DNA from 2 places in the Paenibacillus sp. LjRoot153 genome. Region 2 is predicted to be linked to the other one. Evidence: riboswitches for the same ligand, from Rfam matches in the RefSeq annotation. Region 2 holds a riboswitch; the other holds the start of a gene.
What was found. A riboswitch is a leader RNA that binds a small molecule or an ion and turns the genes downstream of it on or off. The one in region 2 is predicted to bind cyclic di-GMP.
Positions count from the first base shown of each region.

Region 1: linked by a shared signal. The riboswitch ahead of ACSQ8P_RS25175 (hypothetical protein) and the one ahead of ACSQ8P_RS00135 (PilZ domain-containing protein) in region 2 are both predicted to bind cyclic di-GMP.

Region 1 is NZ_CAXUQH020000001.1:5,836,189-5,843,439, reverse strand. Features, by position in the region: gene ACSQ8P_RS25200 (HesB/IscA family protein) at 1-158, shown strand, start outside; gene ACSQ8P_RS25195 (DUF1450 domain-containing protein) at 158-379, shown strand; gene ACSQ8P_RS25190 (glutathione peroxidase) at 434-928, opposite strand; gene ACSQ8P_RS25185 (TIGR01777 family oxidoreductase) at 999-1,889, opposite strand; gene ACSQ8P_RS25180 (MDR family MFS transporter) at 2,079-3,302, shown strand; cyclic di-GMP riboswitch class I at 3,418-3,511, shown strand; gene ACSQ8P_RS25175 (hypothetical protein) at 3,630-3,935, shown strand; gene ACSQ8P_RS25170 (exopolyphosphatase) at 4,049-4,963, shown strand; gene gloA2 (SMU1112c/YaeR family gloxylase I-like metalloprotein) at 5,034-5,429, shown strand; gene ACSQ8P_RS25160 (THUMP domain-containing class I SAM-dependent RNA methyltransferase) at 5,914-7,053, opposite strand; gene ACSQ8P_RS25155 (O-methyltransferase) at 7,190-7,251, shown strand, end outside.
Region 2 is NZ_CAXUQH020000001.1:25,019-32,269, reverse strand. Features, by position in the region: gene spoIIR (stage II sporulation protein R) at 1-623, opposite strand, end outside; gene prmC (peptide chain release factor N(5)-glutamine methyltransferase) at 755-1,645, opposite strand; gene prfA (peptide chain release factor 1) at 1,645-2,709, opposite strand; gene ychF (redox-regulated ATPase YchF) at 2,743-3,843, opposite strand; gene ACSQ8P_RS00135 (PilZ domain-containing protein) at 3,922-4,662, opposite strand; cyclic di-GMP riboswitch class I at 4,766-4,852, opposite strand; gene tadA (tRNA adenosine(34) deaminase TadA) at 5,132-5,590, shown strand; tRNA gene ACSQ8P_RS00125 (tRNA-Arg) at 5,674-5,747, shown strand; gene ACSQ8P_RS00120 (hypothetical protein) at 5,879-6,211, opposite strand; gene ACSQ8P_RS00115 (MFS transporter) at 6,361-7,251, shown strand, end outside.

The DNA.
Region 1 (7,251 bases), 5.8 Mb from region 2:
CAGCAAATGATGTCGTGGTTAACACGGACAAAGGAATCGATGTTTTGTTAGATCAATCAGAGCCGCTTCTAGACGGTATTCGAATTGACTACTTCTACACACCAGAGGAAGGCTTCATGATTACTAACCCAAGTAAGGGGAACCACGGAGACCACTAATGCGGAATGATATTCGCATTTGTGATAAATGCAAACACATGAAGGTGAAAACGGCGCTTGCCAAAATAAGTGCCATTGCACCGGACACGGAAGTCAAAGTTGCGTGCAAATCGTATTGCGGCCCATGTTCGAGATTCGCATTCATCTTTATTAATGGCCGTTACATTACGGGCGCAACGGAAGACGAAGCTATCGAGAAAGCAAAAAAATACGTGAAATGATAAAAAGCATCCGTCCAATGGACAGGATGCTTTTTTAGCATATATGAGCTGGAATTAGGCGTGAACTGCTGATTTCTCTAGCAGCTTACGAATTGCATGATCGATCTTATGTGGCTTCGTAGTCGGAGAGAAGCGTTTGATCACATTCCCATCTTGATCTATGAGGAATTTCGTGAAATTCCACTTGATGCCGGATCCGAATAGGCCAGACGCCTTGCTCTTCAAATAACGATACAACGGATGGGCTTCGGCGCCATTCACATCGATCTTGGCGAATAGCGGGAAATTAACACCGAAATTAAGCTGGCACGCCTGTTCCACTTGTGTGTTATCGCCTGGCTCTTGATCCTTGAATTGGTTGCAAGGGAAACCCAGTACACTAAAGCCTTGATCTTTATAGGTGTCGTGTAACTCTTGAAGCCCTTTGAATTGAGGAGCTAATCCACATTTCGTTGCTGTATTTACAATGAGCAGGACTTGGTTCTTGTAATCGGTAAGTGATTTGTCCTCACCGCGAATCGTCTTCACTTGAAATTGATGCACACTCATAGTGACACTACCTTCCGCAACTAATATTTCTCGCAATTTAATTGTACACAATTTTAATTGGGATGAAAAGCTATTTTTTTACCAAATCTTCTAACGCACCTGTGAGCCAAGGAAAGCGCCACTCAAAACCATGCTCTTGCAATACTCTAGGGATTACCTTTTGACCTTCCAGAAGCAGTACAGAAAGCTCGCCAAAAATCAACTTCATCATAAATGCGGGAACGGGGAAGAGATTGGGTCTTCGCATGGCAGACGCAATCTCGCGTCCCAATTGCTTGTTCGTTACCGGATTTGGAGCTGTGGCGTTTACGGGACCAACAATCGCGTCATTTTGAACGCAAAAATCAATCATTCTCACCATATCATCGATGTGAATCCACGAGTGCCACTGCTTGCCACTGCCCACTGTGCCGCCTACACCAAGCTTATAAGGAAGTGCCATCTTGGGGAACGCACCTTCTTTATTATCCAACACAAGTCCAACCCGCACCTTTACGATACGTGTTCCTTGGATAAGATCAGCTGCAGCTTCCCATTGCTTGACTACGCTTGCTAAGAAGTCAGTCTGTCGATAAGGACTCGTCTCGTCAAAAGTATCCGTCTCCGAAATACCGTAATACGACATGCCAGAAGCATTCACAACAACCTTAGGCTTTGGGTCTATTTTCGCGACTAGCTGGGCTACACGTTCAGCCGCTTGCAATCGGGATTGTACAATTCGAATCTTAGCCGCAGGCGTCCAGCGTTGACTGATGGATTCTCCCGCCAAATTTACAATGGCATCAGGTCCCTGAAGAAGATTAGAATTTGCCTCCAACTCATCCCAAGTTAACGTTCTAACACCATGCATCTGCTTTGAAGATGAGCGTGATATATTAATGAGTTCGTGACCTTGTCCCAACCAGTAAGTAATTAATCGTTTTCCAATAAACCCGCTGCCGCCTGTGATCGCTATTTTCATATTCAAGCACCTCCATATGCTTATTATAAATTCCTCACCCAATAAATACCATCTGAGAGAAAACGGTAGAGAAAGGTAAATATCTCAGTCTGAAATAACGACACAATTCGCTATTTTCGTGTATAATTGGAATTCAGTTGTTAATTAACCATAGGGTAATTCGTGTGTCAGCGAGAGGAGTCAGCGTCTATGAAACGTATACGTCAATTTTTTCAAGCCTATCATCCTATCGTACATACGCTTATCTTAGGTACGGTCATGGCTCGAGCTGCTTCTTCCATGAGTTTACCGTTCCTAGCCATCTATTTGGCGAAGCACTCAGATATGAGCCCAGGGCTCATTGGTATTGTGATTGGAATGGGTGCATTAGCTGGAACGTTCGGCGGTTTTATCGGCGGCACTTTATCAGACCGATTTGGACGTCGAGTGATTATGCTCGCAGCACTTTTCGGGTGGGGCTTTGTCTTCCTTGGCTTTGGAATCGTCAAACTACCAGTTCTGTTTATGCTGCTCAACATGCTGAATGGACTTTGCCGATCCTTCTATGAGCCCGTTTCGCAAGCCTTAATGGCAGATCTAACAGAGCCCTCCAAAAGGCGGCAGGTATTTTCACTTCGATACATGGCGATTAACGTCGGCGTAGCAGTCGGTCCACTGCTGGGAGCGTTCTTTGCGACAATGAACGGAGCCTTGCCATTTCTGCTCACAGGAATCATTTATTTAATCTATGGTAGTACACTCTACAGCCTTCTCATTAAGTTCGGGATTAAGAAAATTGAAGGTGAGAAGAAAGCAATCATTACTTTCCGTTCTGCGTTAGGCGTTATTCATAAGGATATGACCTTCCGTTTATACATTATCGGGGGGATTATTGGGGCAATTGGTTATTCACAGGTTATGGTGACGTTGTCTCAATACCTACAAAGGGATTTTGCTAATGGGGTCAAAATGTTTGCAATTCTCATGAGCGCCAATGCCATTGTCGTCATTGCAATGCAGATCCCTTTGGGGAAATGGGCTGAAAAGTATTCACCTCTAACAGCTATAATTGTTGGAAACTTAATGTTCGCATTAGGTGATATAGGATTTGCATTTTCACACTCTTTGACATGGTTGATTATTTCAATGGGGATTTTCACGTTTGGTGAGATTCTGAACTATCCAGCCGCGAATATGTTGATAGATAAGCTTGCTCCAGAGCATATGCGTGGAACGTACTATGGTGCTCAAACGTTAACAAACATCGGTCACTTTATGGGGCCATGGATTGGCGGCTTTATATTGGTTTCCTATGGCGGCAGTATGCTCTTTCTCGGTATAGCAATTTTATCCATGATTGGATCTATTTTCTATTGGAGAGGCACGAAACGTCAAAATACTGTGAAAATATCGTCGAAAATGCAAATATTTTGATGAATTCCGTAAAAATAGTTCCTCGGAACTATTCGATTTCAAATCGCCATCCCTTATCCTTGAGAGTATAACAAGTATTGTTTCGAAAGCTTCAACTAAAAGATTGTGCACTTCATCTCGACAAAGGCAAAGCTGGCGAAAGTCAGTGACGCAAAGCTACAGGGGCCTTACTTCTCCTGAAAAGGACAAGCAGCCAGCCAGCCGCCGAACGATTGGGAATTCACTTCAGAACCCCTCTAGTCGGTTCACTACGGTGGGGTTTTTTCTCTGTCATAGCGAAGCAAATGAATGAAATGGAATGATACGTACTAAGGAGGCCATAGCGGCATGAAATCGGAAGTTAAATTGCAGGAGGAACAGAAAGCAACATCGTTATGTGGTAACCATGTTGCACGTTTGGTGCCATCCACGGATGGACCTAAGCTTATGATTAACCGAGAAGAATATGCATTAAACGAAGCGTGTTGGGATGTTGAGATGTTTCACGGAAGAAACAATAGCATTCTGATTTTCTACTGGAAAGGCGAAGTCAAGCTTTCCGTGAAAATGCCTCCAATGGCTCAAATCGAAGGGTTTGTCACAAGACTTTTCCAATGTCTATCCTCCAAATTGAGAGTGGTTCACCCTATCTAGGTGAATCGCTCTTTTTTTTCGCATTCGCTCATTGTCACCAATTGACACTAGCTGATATAATATGACCATCACATTCGTAGTTCTTAAGGACTATATTAAAGGGGATGCATGGCATGAGATTGATCACACGTTCCGATTTCGATGGTTTAGTATGCGCGATGCTCTTCAAACAATTAAACATGGTGGATGAAATGAAATTTGTTCATCCCAAGGATATGCAGGACGGCTTAATTGAGGTTACTGAGAATGATATTCTGGCTAATGTGCCCTATGTCGCAGGATGTGGTTTATGGTTCGATCATCACTCCAGTGAACTCACACGGATGGGGGAAGAAGTAACGTTTAAAGGAGAAACTCGGCTTGCCCCAAGCGCTGCGCGGGTTGTCTATGATTACTATGGTGGAAAAGAAACCTTCGGCGATATCGACGATATTATGCTAGGTGTAGATAAGGCGGACTCTGCGCAATTTAGCAAAGAGGATATTTTGAATCCGAGCGGTTGGGATTTGCTTTCGTTTATCATGGACGCTCGAACAGGGTTAGGTCGATATCGGGATTATCGAATTAGCAACTATCAGTTGATGGAGGATCTAGTTGAGCATTGTGCAACGAAATCCGTCAGCGAAATCATGGAGCTGCCCGATGTGAAAGAGCGTGTAGTTCGTTACTTTGAACTGGATGCGCTATACCGAGACATGTTGCAAACCTATACACGGGTAGAGGGGAATGTCGTCATTACGGATCTTCGCGATGTGGAGACCATCTATCCAGGGAATCGTTTCATGGTCTATGCTCTCTATCCGGAGCAAAACACCTCCATTTGGATTGTTGACGGTCGAAATAAACAAAACTGCGTATTCGCTTGTGGGCACAGCATCGTCAATCGCACCGCACAAACAAACATTGGCGATTTGATGCTTCAAAATGGTGGAGGCGGGCATCATGCTGCAGGGACTTGCCAAGTAGACTATGCACAAGCCGACGAGATTTTGCACAAAATCGTTGAAACGATGCAAGCAGCAGGGTAAAATAAGAGGACAAGCCGCAGCAGGGGAGCAGCCCAGCGTGCGGTTTTTCTTTGTAAGGAGGTCGTATTCAATGGAATTAAAACAGATGCATCATGTTGCAATTATTTGTTCGAATTACGAGCTATCGAAGCATTTCTATGTTGATTTACTCGGACTCACCGTCATTCATGAGACATATCGCGCTGAAAGAGACTCGTACAAATTGGATTTACGAATTGGGGATACCGCGCAGGAAATTGAATTGTTTTCTTTTCCAAACCCACCACTACGTGTGAATCAACCTGAAGCGAGGGGGCTACGTCATCTAGCCTTCGTTGTTGCTAGTATGGAGCAAAGTGTACAAGAGTTAGAAAGCAAAGGAATTACAGTTGAGCCGGTGCGGATTGATCCGATTACGGGGAATCTTTACACGTTTTTCGCGGATCCTGATGGACTGCCGTTGGAATTGGTGGAGATTGTTGAATAGTTGAAATAAGAAATAAGAAAAATTCTCCTATTACAAACCGCAGAGCGATTATTCGAATGGATGGCGTGCAATTAGATAGCGGCAATAGAACGAAAGATTCTGATCGCTTAATAGCGTATTTTTAATAAGCGCTCTTGTCTATTTGGGTGCTGGTATTGCAGAGATGGCGTAACTATTGCGAAGAAAACAGCGCTAACGGACAACAGCGCTGCTATTGCCCATATATTCGCGTCGTTTCGTGTCTAACGGACATCAGAGATCTTATTTGTCCATTTCGGGGGCAAATACCCTCCCGAATCGGGGAATAGCTACACTGGTGTCCGTTAGCATTCTGAACCGGCGATGTTTCGCCGAATAAGGGCTTATGTGACCGTTAGCTTGGTATTGGGAAACGGGAAACCTACGTGTGAGCAATCCAAAAACAGCGGCAGGCAAGACGTAAAGTCTCGCTGCCGCTGTTTCATTTATCTGTGTGCTATGTGTCTTATCTGCGTGGAGGCAGAGGACCTAGATACTGGAACAAATTACATTCGATCCGACCGTTAAAAAGCTTACGCTTCTTGTCGGCGCGGCGGTTCATATAATGCTCGAGCTGTGTGCTCGGGCTTAGGATGAACAAGCTCCACGAAGGCATCGGCCGCGTAAGTGCGCCGAGTTCGCGCAGCGCAAGCTCGACATCCGGTGCTTCACCAAGACGCTCGCCATACGGCGGGTTGGTGATCAAGCAGCCATAGTCGCCGCGCGGGCGCGCTTTGGCGATGGGCTCGACCTTCAGCTGGAACTGCTTCGTCAGTCCAGCTGCCTTGGCGGCCGCCTCTGCCACTTCGATGGCAGCAGGATCGATATCGCTGCCGACGATGTGCAGCGGCACGTTGTCTTTCACCGCGTCGAAGGCTTCGTCGCGGGCTTTGTCCCACAGCTTGCGGGGAATGTTCCCCCAAGCTTCACTTGGGAAGCTGCGCCGCAGGCCTGGCGCGATGTTCCAACCGATCATCGCGGCTTCGATCGGGATGGTTCCCGACCCGCAGAACGGGTCGTAGAGCGGCCGGTCGACGTTCCAGCGGCTTAGCAGGATCATAGCTGCCGCCATGGTTTCCTTCAGCGGCGCTTCGGTCACGAGTTTGCGGTAGCCGCGCTTGTGCAAGCTTGGTCCGGTCGTGTCAATCGTTAGCGTAGCGATATCGTTCAGAAGCGCGACTTCAATCACGTAGCGCGCTCCGTTCTCGGGGAACCATTCGGTACCGTATCGTTGTTTCAGCTTCTCAACAACAGCTTTCTTGGCGATCCCTTGGCAAGCGGGGACGCTGGATAATTGTGACTTATGGGAACGCCCCTCGACAGGGAATTCGGCATCGTTCGGGATCCAGTCTGGCCAAGCGAGAGCTTTGGTGCCTTCGAAAAGTTCATCGAAGGTTGTTGCTTTGAATTGCCCCATTAGTACGAGGACGCGATCTGCTGTACGCAGCCAAAGATTGGTGCGACAGATGGCCAATTCGTCACCAAAGAAACGGACCCGTCCATTCTCGACGGTCAATTCCTCATAGCCGAGATCACGGATTTCGCGGGCAACGATAGCCTCAAGTCCCATTGGACAAGTGGCGATTAGTTCAATTTTTTGTGGCATAGGTATAGTCCTTCCATCCGGGTTGTACAACGCTCAGAAAACTCATACAATTAACAAGTATAGGACAAATAGGTTACACTTACAAACGGGTATTGCAAAGAACCTGCGAATGATGCGAATTTAGGAGGACAAATACATGGAAACGGTCACTGCGGAAAGCTATATGGAAGGTCTATATGAAGAAGATGCCGTATTAAC
Region 2 (7,251 bases):
GACGGTGTTTCACTAACATTAGCTTTAGCCTTATCTTCTTTAACCGGCTGCTTTTCCTTGCCATTCTCGTCCGTCGTTTTGGCCACCACAACTGCAGCCGAAGCAACCGCTTCACCTGATACCGAATCTACAAAGCATAACGGTGGAAATAAGACGCACCACCAATTTTGTCCTTCACCAGAACCAATTACAACACGCAAAGCTTCATAATCCCCAGCGGGGTAGACGTCATTTCCGTACATTTTGGTTGGAAAAGGGACAACACCTAGCTCCACTGTATGCGGATAGTTGTAGCCGCGGGATGCAATCATCTCGCCAACCAGTTGATCGAATTCAGGCAAATGCGCACTCACGACCGCTCTGGCCTCGTCCAAGGAATGTGGTCCAACAACCCACTCCGTCATACGGGCAATAATCGCATCGCGAATCTCGCGTTTCAAAGCTTGGTCCTGCGCAGAATCGGAATTTGCTAGAATACGCAAACGAATCGATTCTTCCGGTATCGTAGGCGAAATAACCGCCGCGTTCGTACGATTGGATTCCCAACACATAATCATAAGGATAAGTGCAAAAACAATGAATAATAGGCTATTAACTGAGTGGCGCTCCGTTCTCTTAACCATGGAGAGTAGCCCCTTTCCCGTCATCTACTAGCCAGTATGGACAATAGTGGGAGGGGCTAAACCTATGAATCTATGATTTTTTGCAAAATGATAGAGTTGGTAGAAAGATGCAGACGATCTCTGAGAATCGGCTACTCGGGAGAGCGGATCGCGACCACGTGGCGTTCGATTCCCTGGAGATCCTGCACGAAGCGGATCTCCGTCCATTCCGCGGCGGCACGCAACAACGCCGCAACCGCCTCCGCCTGCCCGATGCCCACCTCGAACCCGACCACAGTCGGGATTCGTGGTAGCCGGTGCAGCTGCGAGATCATGCGGCGGTACAGGTCGAGTCCCTCGACACCGCCGAATAGAGCAGTGTGCGGCTCGAATAGCCGCACCTCAGGCATTAGCGCCGGCAGGTCGCCATCCGGGATGTATGGTGGGTTCGACACCAATATATCCGGCGCGAGCCCGCGCTCAATATAAGGCTCGAGGAGGTCGCCCTCGAGCCACTCCACACGCTCAGCCACCCCGTGGCGCTGCGCATTCTTGCGGGCCATCTCCAGCGCTGCCGCGGAGATGTCGCTGGCCGCCACGCGCCATGTAGGGCGCGCGTGTGCGATCGTCACCGGGATGATACCACTCCCGGTGCCCACATCCGCAAGCAGCGGAGCGCCTTGCGGAAACAGACGCGAGCCCTCGTGGAGCAACGCCTCCACGAGCAGCTCGGTCTCCGGCCGCGGGATCAGCACGGCCGGCCCGACTTCAAACGGAAGGCCGAAGAAATCCTGCTCACCGGTGATGTACTGCACCGGTTCACCCACGGCCTTCCTTGCAACTAGCTGGTCCCAAGTGGCGACCAGCTCTTTCGGCATCTGTTCCTGCCACCAGCGGAACAGCAGCTCGGTCCGACTGCAGCCGCCTAAGAGGTGCTGCAGCAGCAGTTCCGTGCAAGACGAAGCCTCTGCGACGCCTTGCTCCGCTAAAAAAGAAGAAGCCTTCACAAAGGCTTCTCTCACACTCATGTTTGCAGTCGTCATTACATCGCCTCTAAGGCATCGGATTGTGCAGCAATCGTTAATGCTGACACAATTTCCGCCATATCGCCGTTTAATACCGTTTCTAGACGGTGTAACGTCAAGCCGATACGGTGATCGGTAATCCGGCTTTGCGGGAAGTTGTAAGTACGAATACGCTCTGAACGGTCGCCCGTTCCGACTTTGCTTTTACGCTCGCCCGCATATTTCGCTTCTTCTTCTTCACGCAATTTATCTGAAATCCGCGTACGAAGTACGCGAAGCGCTGACTCTTTATTGGAGTTTTGCGATTTTCCATCCTGACACGTTGCGACGATACCAGTTGGTACGTGAGTTACACGCACAGCGGATTTCGTTGTATTAACGGACTGACCGCCCGCTCCACTGGAACAGAACGTATCGACGCGAATATCGGCATCATGAATCACGACTTCCACATCTTCTGCCTCTGGCATAACAACAACCGTCGACGTGGAGGTGTGGATCCGTCCACCGGATTCCGTTACTGGAATACGTTGAACACGGTGCGCACCGCTCTCAAACTTGAGCTTACTATAAGCACCTTTACCCGTAATCATGAAAATAATTTCTTTAAATCCGCCCAAATCATTCACGGAAGCATCCAAAATTTCCGTTCTCCAACCTTGCGCATCCGCATAACGCGTATACATCCGGTAGAGATCGCCTGCGAACAGCGCAGCTTCATCGCCGCCTGCAGCGCCGCGAATTTCCACGATGACGTTCTTGTCATCATTAGGGTCTTTCGGCATCATCAAGATGCGGAGATGTTCTTCTAGTTTAGCGGATTGTTCGCTAAGCTCTTCGATCTCCATTTTGACCATTTCGCGCATCTCATCATCCAGCTTCTCATTCTGCATCACTTTCGCATCAGCTAGCTGTTCACTCACGCTCTTATACTCATTATAAGCATCGTAAGCTTCCTGAAGATCAGATTGCTCTTTGGAATACTCTCTTAGTTTCTTCGTATCACTCGTTACATCCGGGTCACACAATAACTCGCTTAGTTTTTCATAGCGGTCCACAATGGACTGAAGTCGATCCAACATAGGGGATCACTCCTTTCTTATTTTTATAATCAATTAAACGTTGAAACGGAAATGCATAACGTCGCCGTCATTTACCACGTACTCTTTACCTTCAAGACGTACTTGACCTTTTTCTTTCGCACCCGCCATGGATCCAGCAGCAGCCAAATCGTTATAAGAAACAACTTCTGCACGAATAAATCCACGTTCGAAATCCGTATGAATCACGCCAGCTGCTTGCGGAGCTTTCGTTCCTTTACGAATCGTCCATGCTCTAACCTCTTGAACCCCAGCCGTGAAATACGTGTACAAGCCGAGTTTACGATAAGCAGCTTTAATTAATCTATTCAAGCCGGACTCTTGAAGTCCCAACTCTTCCAGGAACATCGCTTTTTCTTCATCTTCCAGCTCAGCGATTTCGGATTCAACCTTCGCACTGATGGAAACAACTTCGTTGTTTTCTTTTTCTGCGAATTCCTTCACGATTTTAACGTAAGCATTCTCGTCCGCCGTTGCAACTTCATCTTCACTCACGTTTGCCGCGTAAAGCACTGGCTTCATCGTTAGCAAATGTAGATCGCGAACCAGGAGGCGCTCATCTTCTGTCAAATCCAAGCTGCGTGCTGGCATATCATTATATAAGGCTTCTTTGATACGTTCCAAACACTCAACTTCAGCAACCACTTTCTTGTCGCCACCTTTGAGGTTTTTGCGTGAACGCTCGATCTTTTTATCAACCGACTCAATGTCTGCCAAAATCAATTCAAGATTAATCGTCTCGATGTCGCCAATCGGATCGACTTTCCCAGAAACGTGAGTAATATTATCATCCTCAAAACAACGGACAACATGCACAATCGCATCAACTTCGCGGATGTGTGCTAGAAATTTATTTCCAAGGCCTTCGCCTTTGCTCGCACCCTTAACCAAACCCGCAATGTCAACGAATTCGAAGGCTGTCGGCACGATGCTCTTAGGCACAACGATTTCCACCAGCTTCTGCAATCTCTCGTCTGGTACTTCTACTACCCCAACATTCGGATCGATCGTACAGAACGGATAATTCGCAGATTCTGCCCCCGCCTGTGTAATTGCATTAAACAATGTCGATTTTCCTACGTTCGGTAGACCGACGATACCTGCTTTCAAAGCCATTGTCGTTACAACTCCTTAATTTTCGAAAATCATCCTTCTTATTATATAGTACTTAGCGGGCAAAAAAAAGCCTGCAAGCTATTGATTGGCTGCAGACTTTTTTTCCATTGCTCTTTTGAACTCTTCATCCCGCTTCTGCTCGAAGTAAGTTTGGATCTGATTTCGCAGAATAAAACCGCGCAGCGCATTGCTTTGTTCCTCTGGATAGCTTTCGAAGCTGGCCCCGTAGTAGTAACCGTCTTCTTGCTTTTCTTTCCTTATAATTTCCAACATACAAGGCATCTCAAAGCCTAAATCCAGCTCGAGTTGCAGCAGACATTTTTTGTGAAGAATACCATCGATCATCGAATTATCATTAATGATAAAGCCAATTCCGTTCATGGAAATGTTTTTTATCGAAATTTCAATTGGATTTTCCAAGTGATGCTGCTCTTTTTGGGTTATATTTTGAAATCCTGCAATGTGTCCTATGTTCTTCACATCTACCCGCGGGAATTCCCGTTTCTCCGAAAATTTCTTCCGATTCTCAGGTGGATTGATCACGATCAGTGAACCAGGCTCTCTAGCTACGACTGTCGAATGAAAAACGAATAGACCCGATTTCGTGTATAACGTCATTTTGATCTTATCACCAAGCTGAAATATCTCGTATTCCGGCAACTCGATCTCCATGATATCGCCTTGTGCATAGGTAAGAATACCTGTCGACACGAAATCATCCTTGGCCACAACAGCTCGGCAATGAATTAATACCTCCGCATCATATCCTTCTTTACTCCCATATCGCTTCAAAGCATCCTGCTTCATCGCCATGCTCATCTTCACCCTCCCTTAATGATGGATTTCATAGCACTTTTCCGCACAAAATAGACTGCCCCCACACAGGGACAGCCTATCACCGCAATCAAAAAAAGCATCGATTTTCGGTAACCAGGCTGCCATAGTTCATACGAACCGTAGACCCTCAGCTTTGCGTCCTTGCCTTTCAGCAAGTTTGCCATTGTCGAACCCTGCTATTCATTTATATATCGTTACTGGTCTAAATGATCTATCTTTGGTCCAAACTGGTCTAAAAGACCCACTGTAATCATTATTATACGTAGCTTATGCACTTCTTTCAACTAAAATCCTTGCATGGACGATGTTTTTATTGTATGAATGTGTAGTGGAATTGAATATCCACAGGTTTATAAGTTATCCACATTGTTATCCACAGCTTGTTAACAACGAATATTTGTTCGGATTTTTATACACATGTGGATAAACTATTATTGCGAGGTGTCCCCCTGTGGATCAACATATCCCTTGGATGAGAGAAGCGATCGGTGAGGCACTGAAAGCGGAAGCTATCCGTGAAGTTCCGATCGGCGCGGTCGTCGTCCATCAAGGTCAAATCATTGGCCGCGGCTACAATTTACGCGAAACAACCCTAGATCCTCTTGCGCATGCGGAGATGATTGCTATTAAACAAGCAAGCGAGCATTTGCAGGCTTGGCGCCTTCTGGATTGCCAACTCTATGTGACATTGGAACCTTGTCCAATGTGCGCGGGTGCGATCGTGCAAGCACGAGTGCCTCAAGTTATTTATGGTACGGTAGATCCGAAGGCCGGCTGTGCGGGAACATTGATGAACTTGCTACAGGAAGACCGATTCAATCACCGGGTCGATGTGGTTAGCGGCGTTTTGCAAGCGGAGTGTTCCACAATGTTGACGCAGTTTTTCCGAAAATTACGGGGGAAAGCGTAAGGGTTTGGCCGTTCTGGCTGCTTGTACATGGTTTAAAATGGGTTGCAACTCGAAATCATCTCATGTTAGAATGACGATACTATGCGCCCGTAGCTCAGCAGGATAGAGCAACAGTTTCCTAAACTGTAGGTCGTACGTTCGAATCGTATCGGGCGCGTATACGAATAAAATTCGCGTTAAAAAAAGACGAAAGCTCATCGGATGATACCCGACTGCGATCGTCTTTTGTTTTATGTTGATATAGGTGTAAATTTGGCGCGATTGGTGCAGCCGTATTGCCTTTGTCTACTAATACCAAGGATAGTAAGGATAAAATGGGCGGTAGTACGGGTAAGGTCTAAAGAACGGAAATGCAAAAAGAAAAAACGGAAAATGCTGCCGACGAAACCGGCGATATCCGTAACCAAACGGTTGTCTGTATGGATCCGTTTCCCTTCCCTCGCCACCAACCTCTTCTGGAACTAACATCGTTACGCCTTCATTATCCATACCATCAATAATTCCCTCAATTTGTGACCCATCTTTCATATGTGCAATAACATGGTAATTCATATATTTGTTACAATGTGCCTTTACGTCGCCACTTATTTGACTAGCTTGAATAGGATTCATTGCGGACACGCCTATCCCTCCTTCTTTAACTATCCATAGGATATTCGCCCACTAAAAAACGGTTACAGCTTTTTTGCCTTAGCATATTCCTTTTGACGCCCAGCTAACAAAAGAACGATAATAGAGTTATCACTGATTAGAAAGGAGTCCTCACTCCGATGACGACTCGCCCTATTTCATCTTATCGCATCCCGCTCTTCTGTGCGGTCACAATGCTGTTCTGGATGTCGATGTACACCAGTGTTCCGATCATGGCGCCTTACGTAGAATTCCTCGGGGGAAGCCATCAACTGGCCGGCTGGATTGTCGGTATGTACGGCATCTCGCAGATGCTCCTTCGCATCCCCGTAGGCATTATGTCGGATCGTTTTCATAAAAGAAGGCTGTTCATCACCTTCGGTCTTCTCTTCACCGCCATTACGGGACTCGGGCTGTGGTTTACGCACGATTTTACGTGGATCTTAATTCTCCGCGCACTTGCAGGCGCAGCCGCAGCGACTTGGGTTGATTTTACGGTGCTATTCACAAGCTATTACAAGCATGAAGAGTCTACGAAGGCGATCGGTACGATCTCCTTTTTCAACTCACTCGGTCAGGTGCTGGGCATACTTAGTGCAGGCTGGGCAGCAGACAAGCTAGGGTGGGAATCTGTGTTCATTCTCGGTGCAGTGCTTGGCGTACTAGGCATGGTCGGTTCTTTCTTCCTCATCGAAAAAGTAGAGAAAGACGCACCCAAAATCACTATGCGCGGAATCGGAAACGTGGCGACGGATCGCACACTCCTCTTTGTTTCTCTGCTCGCTATCTTATCGCAGGTGCTGATATTTGCTACGGTGTTCGGCTTCACGCCGGTTTATGCGATGCAGCTTGGTGCAGATAAATTCTCGCTCTCCTTGCTTTCCTTATTCGCTAACGTACCTGTTGCGCTAGCCTCTTTATTCGGCGGAAGGCGTTGGGCCATGAAATATGGGGAGAAACGCATGGTTGTAGTCGGCTTCCTGCTCATGGGGATCTTCACCTTTACGGTACCGTTCACCCATCATCTCTGG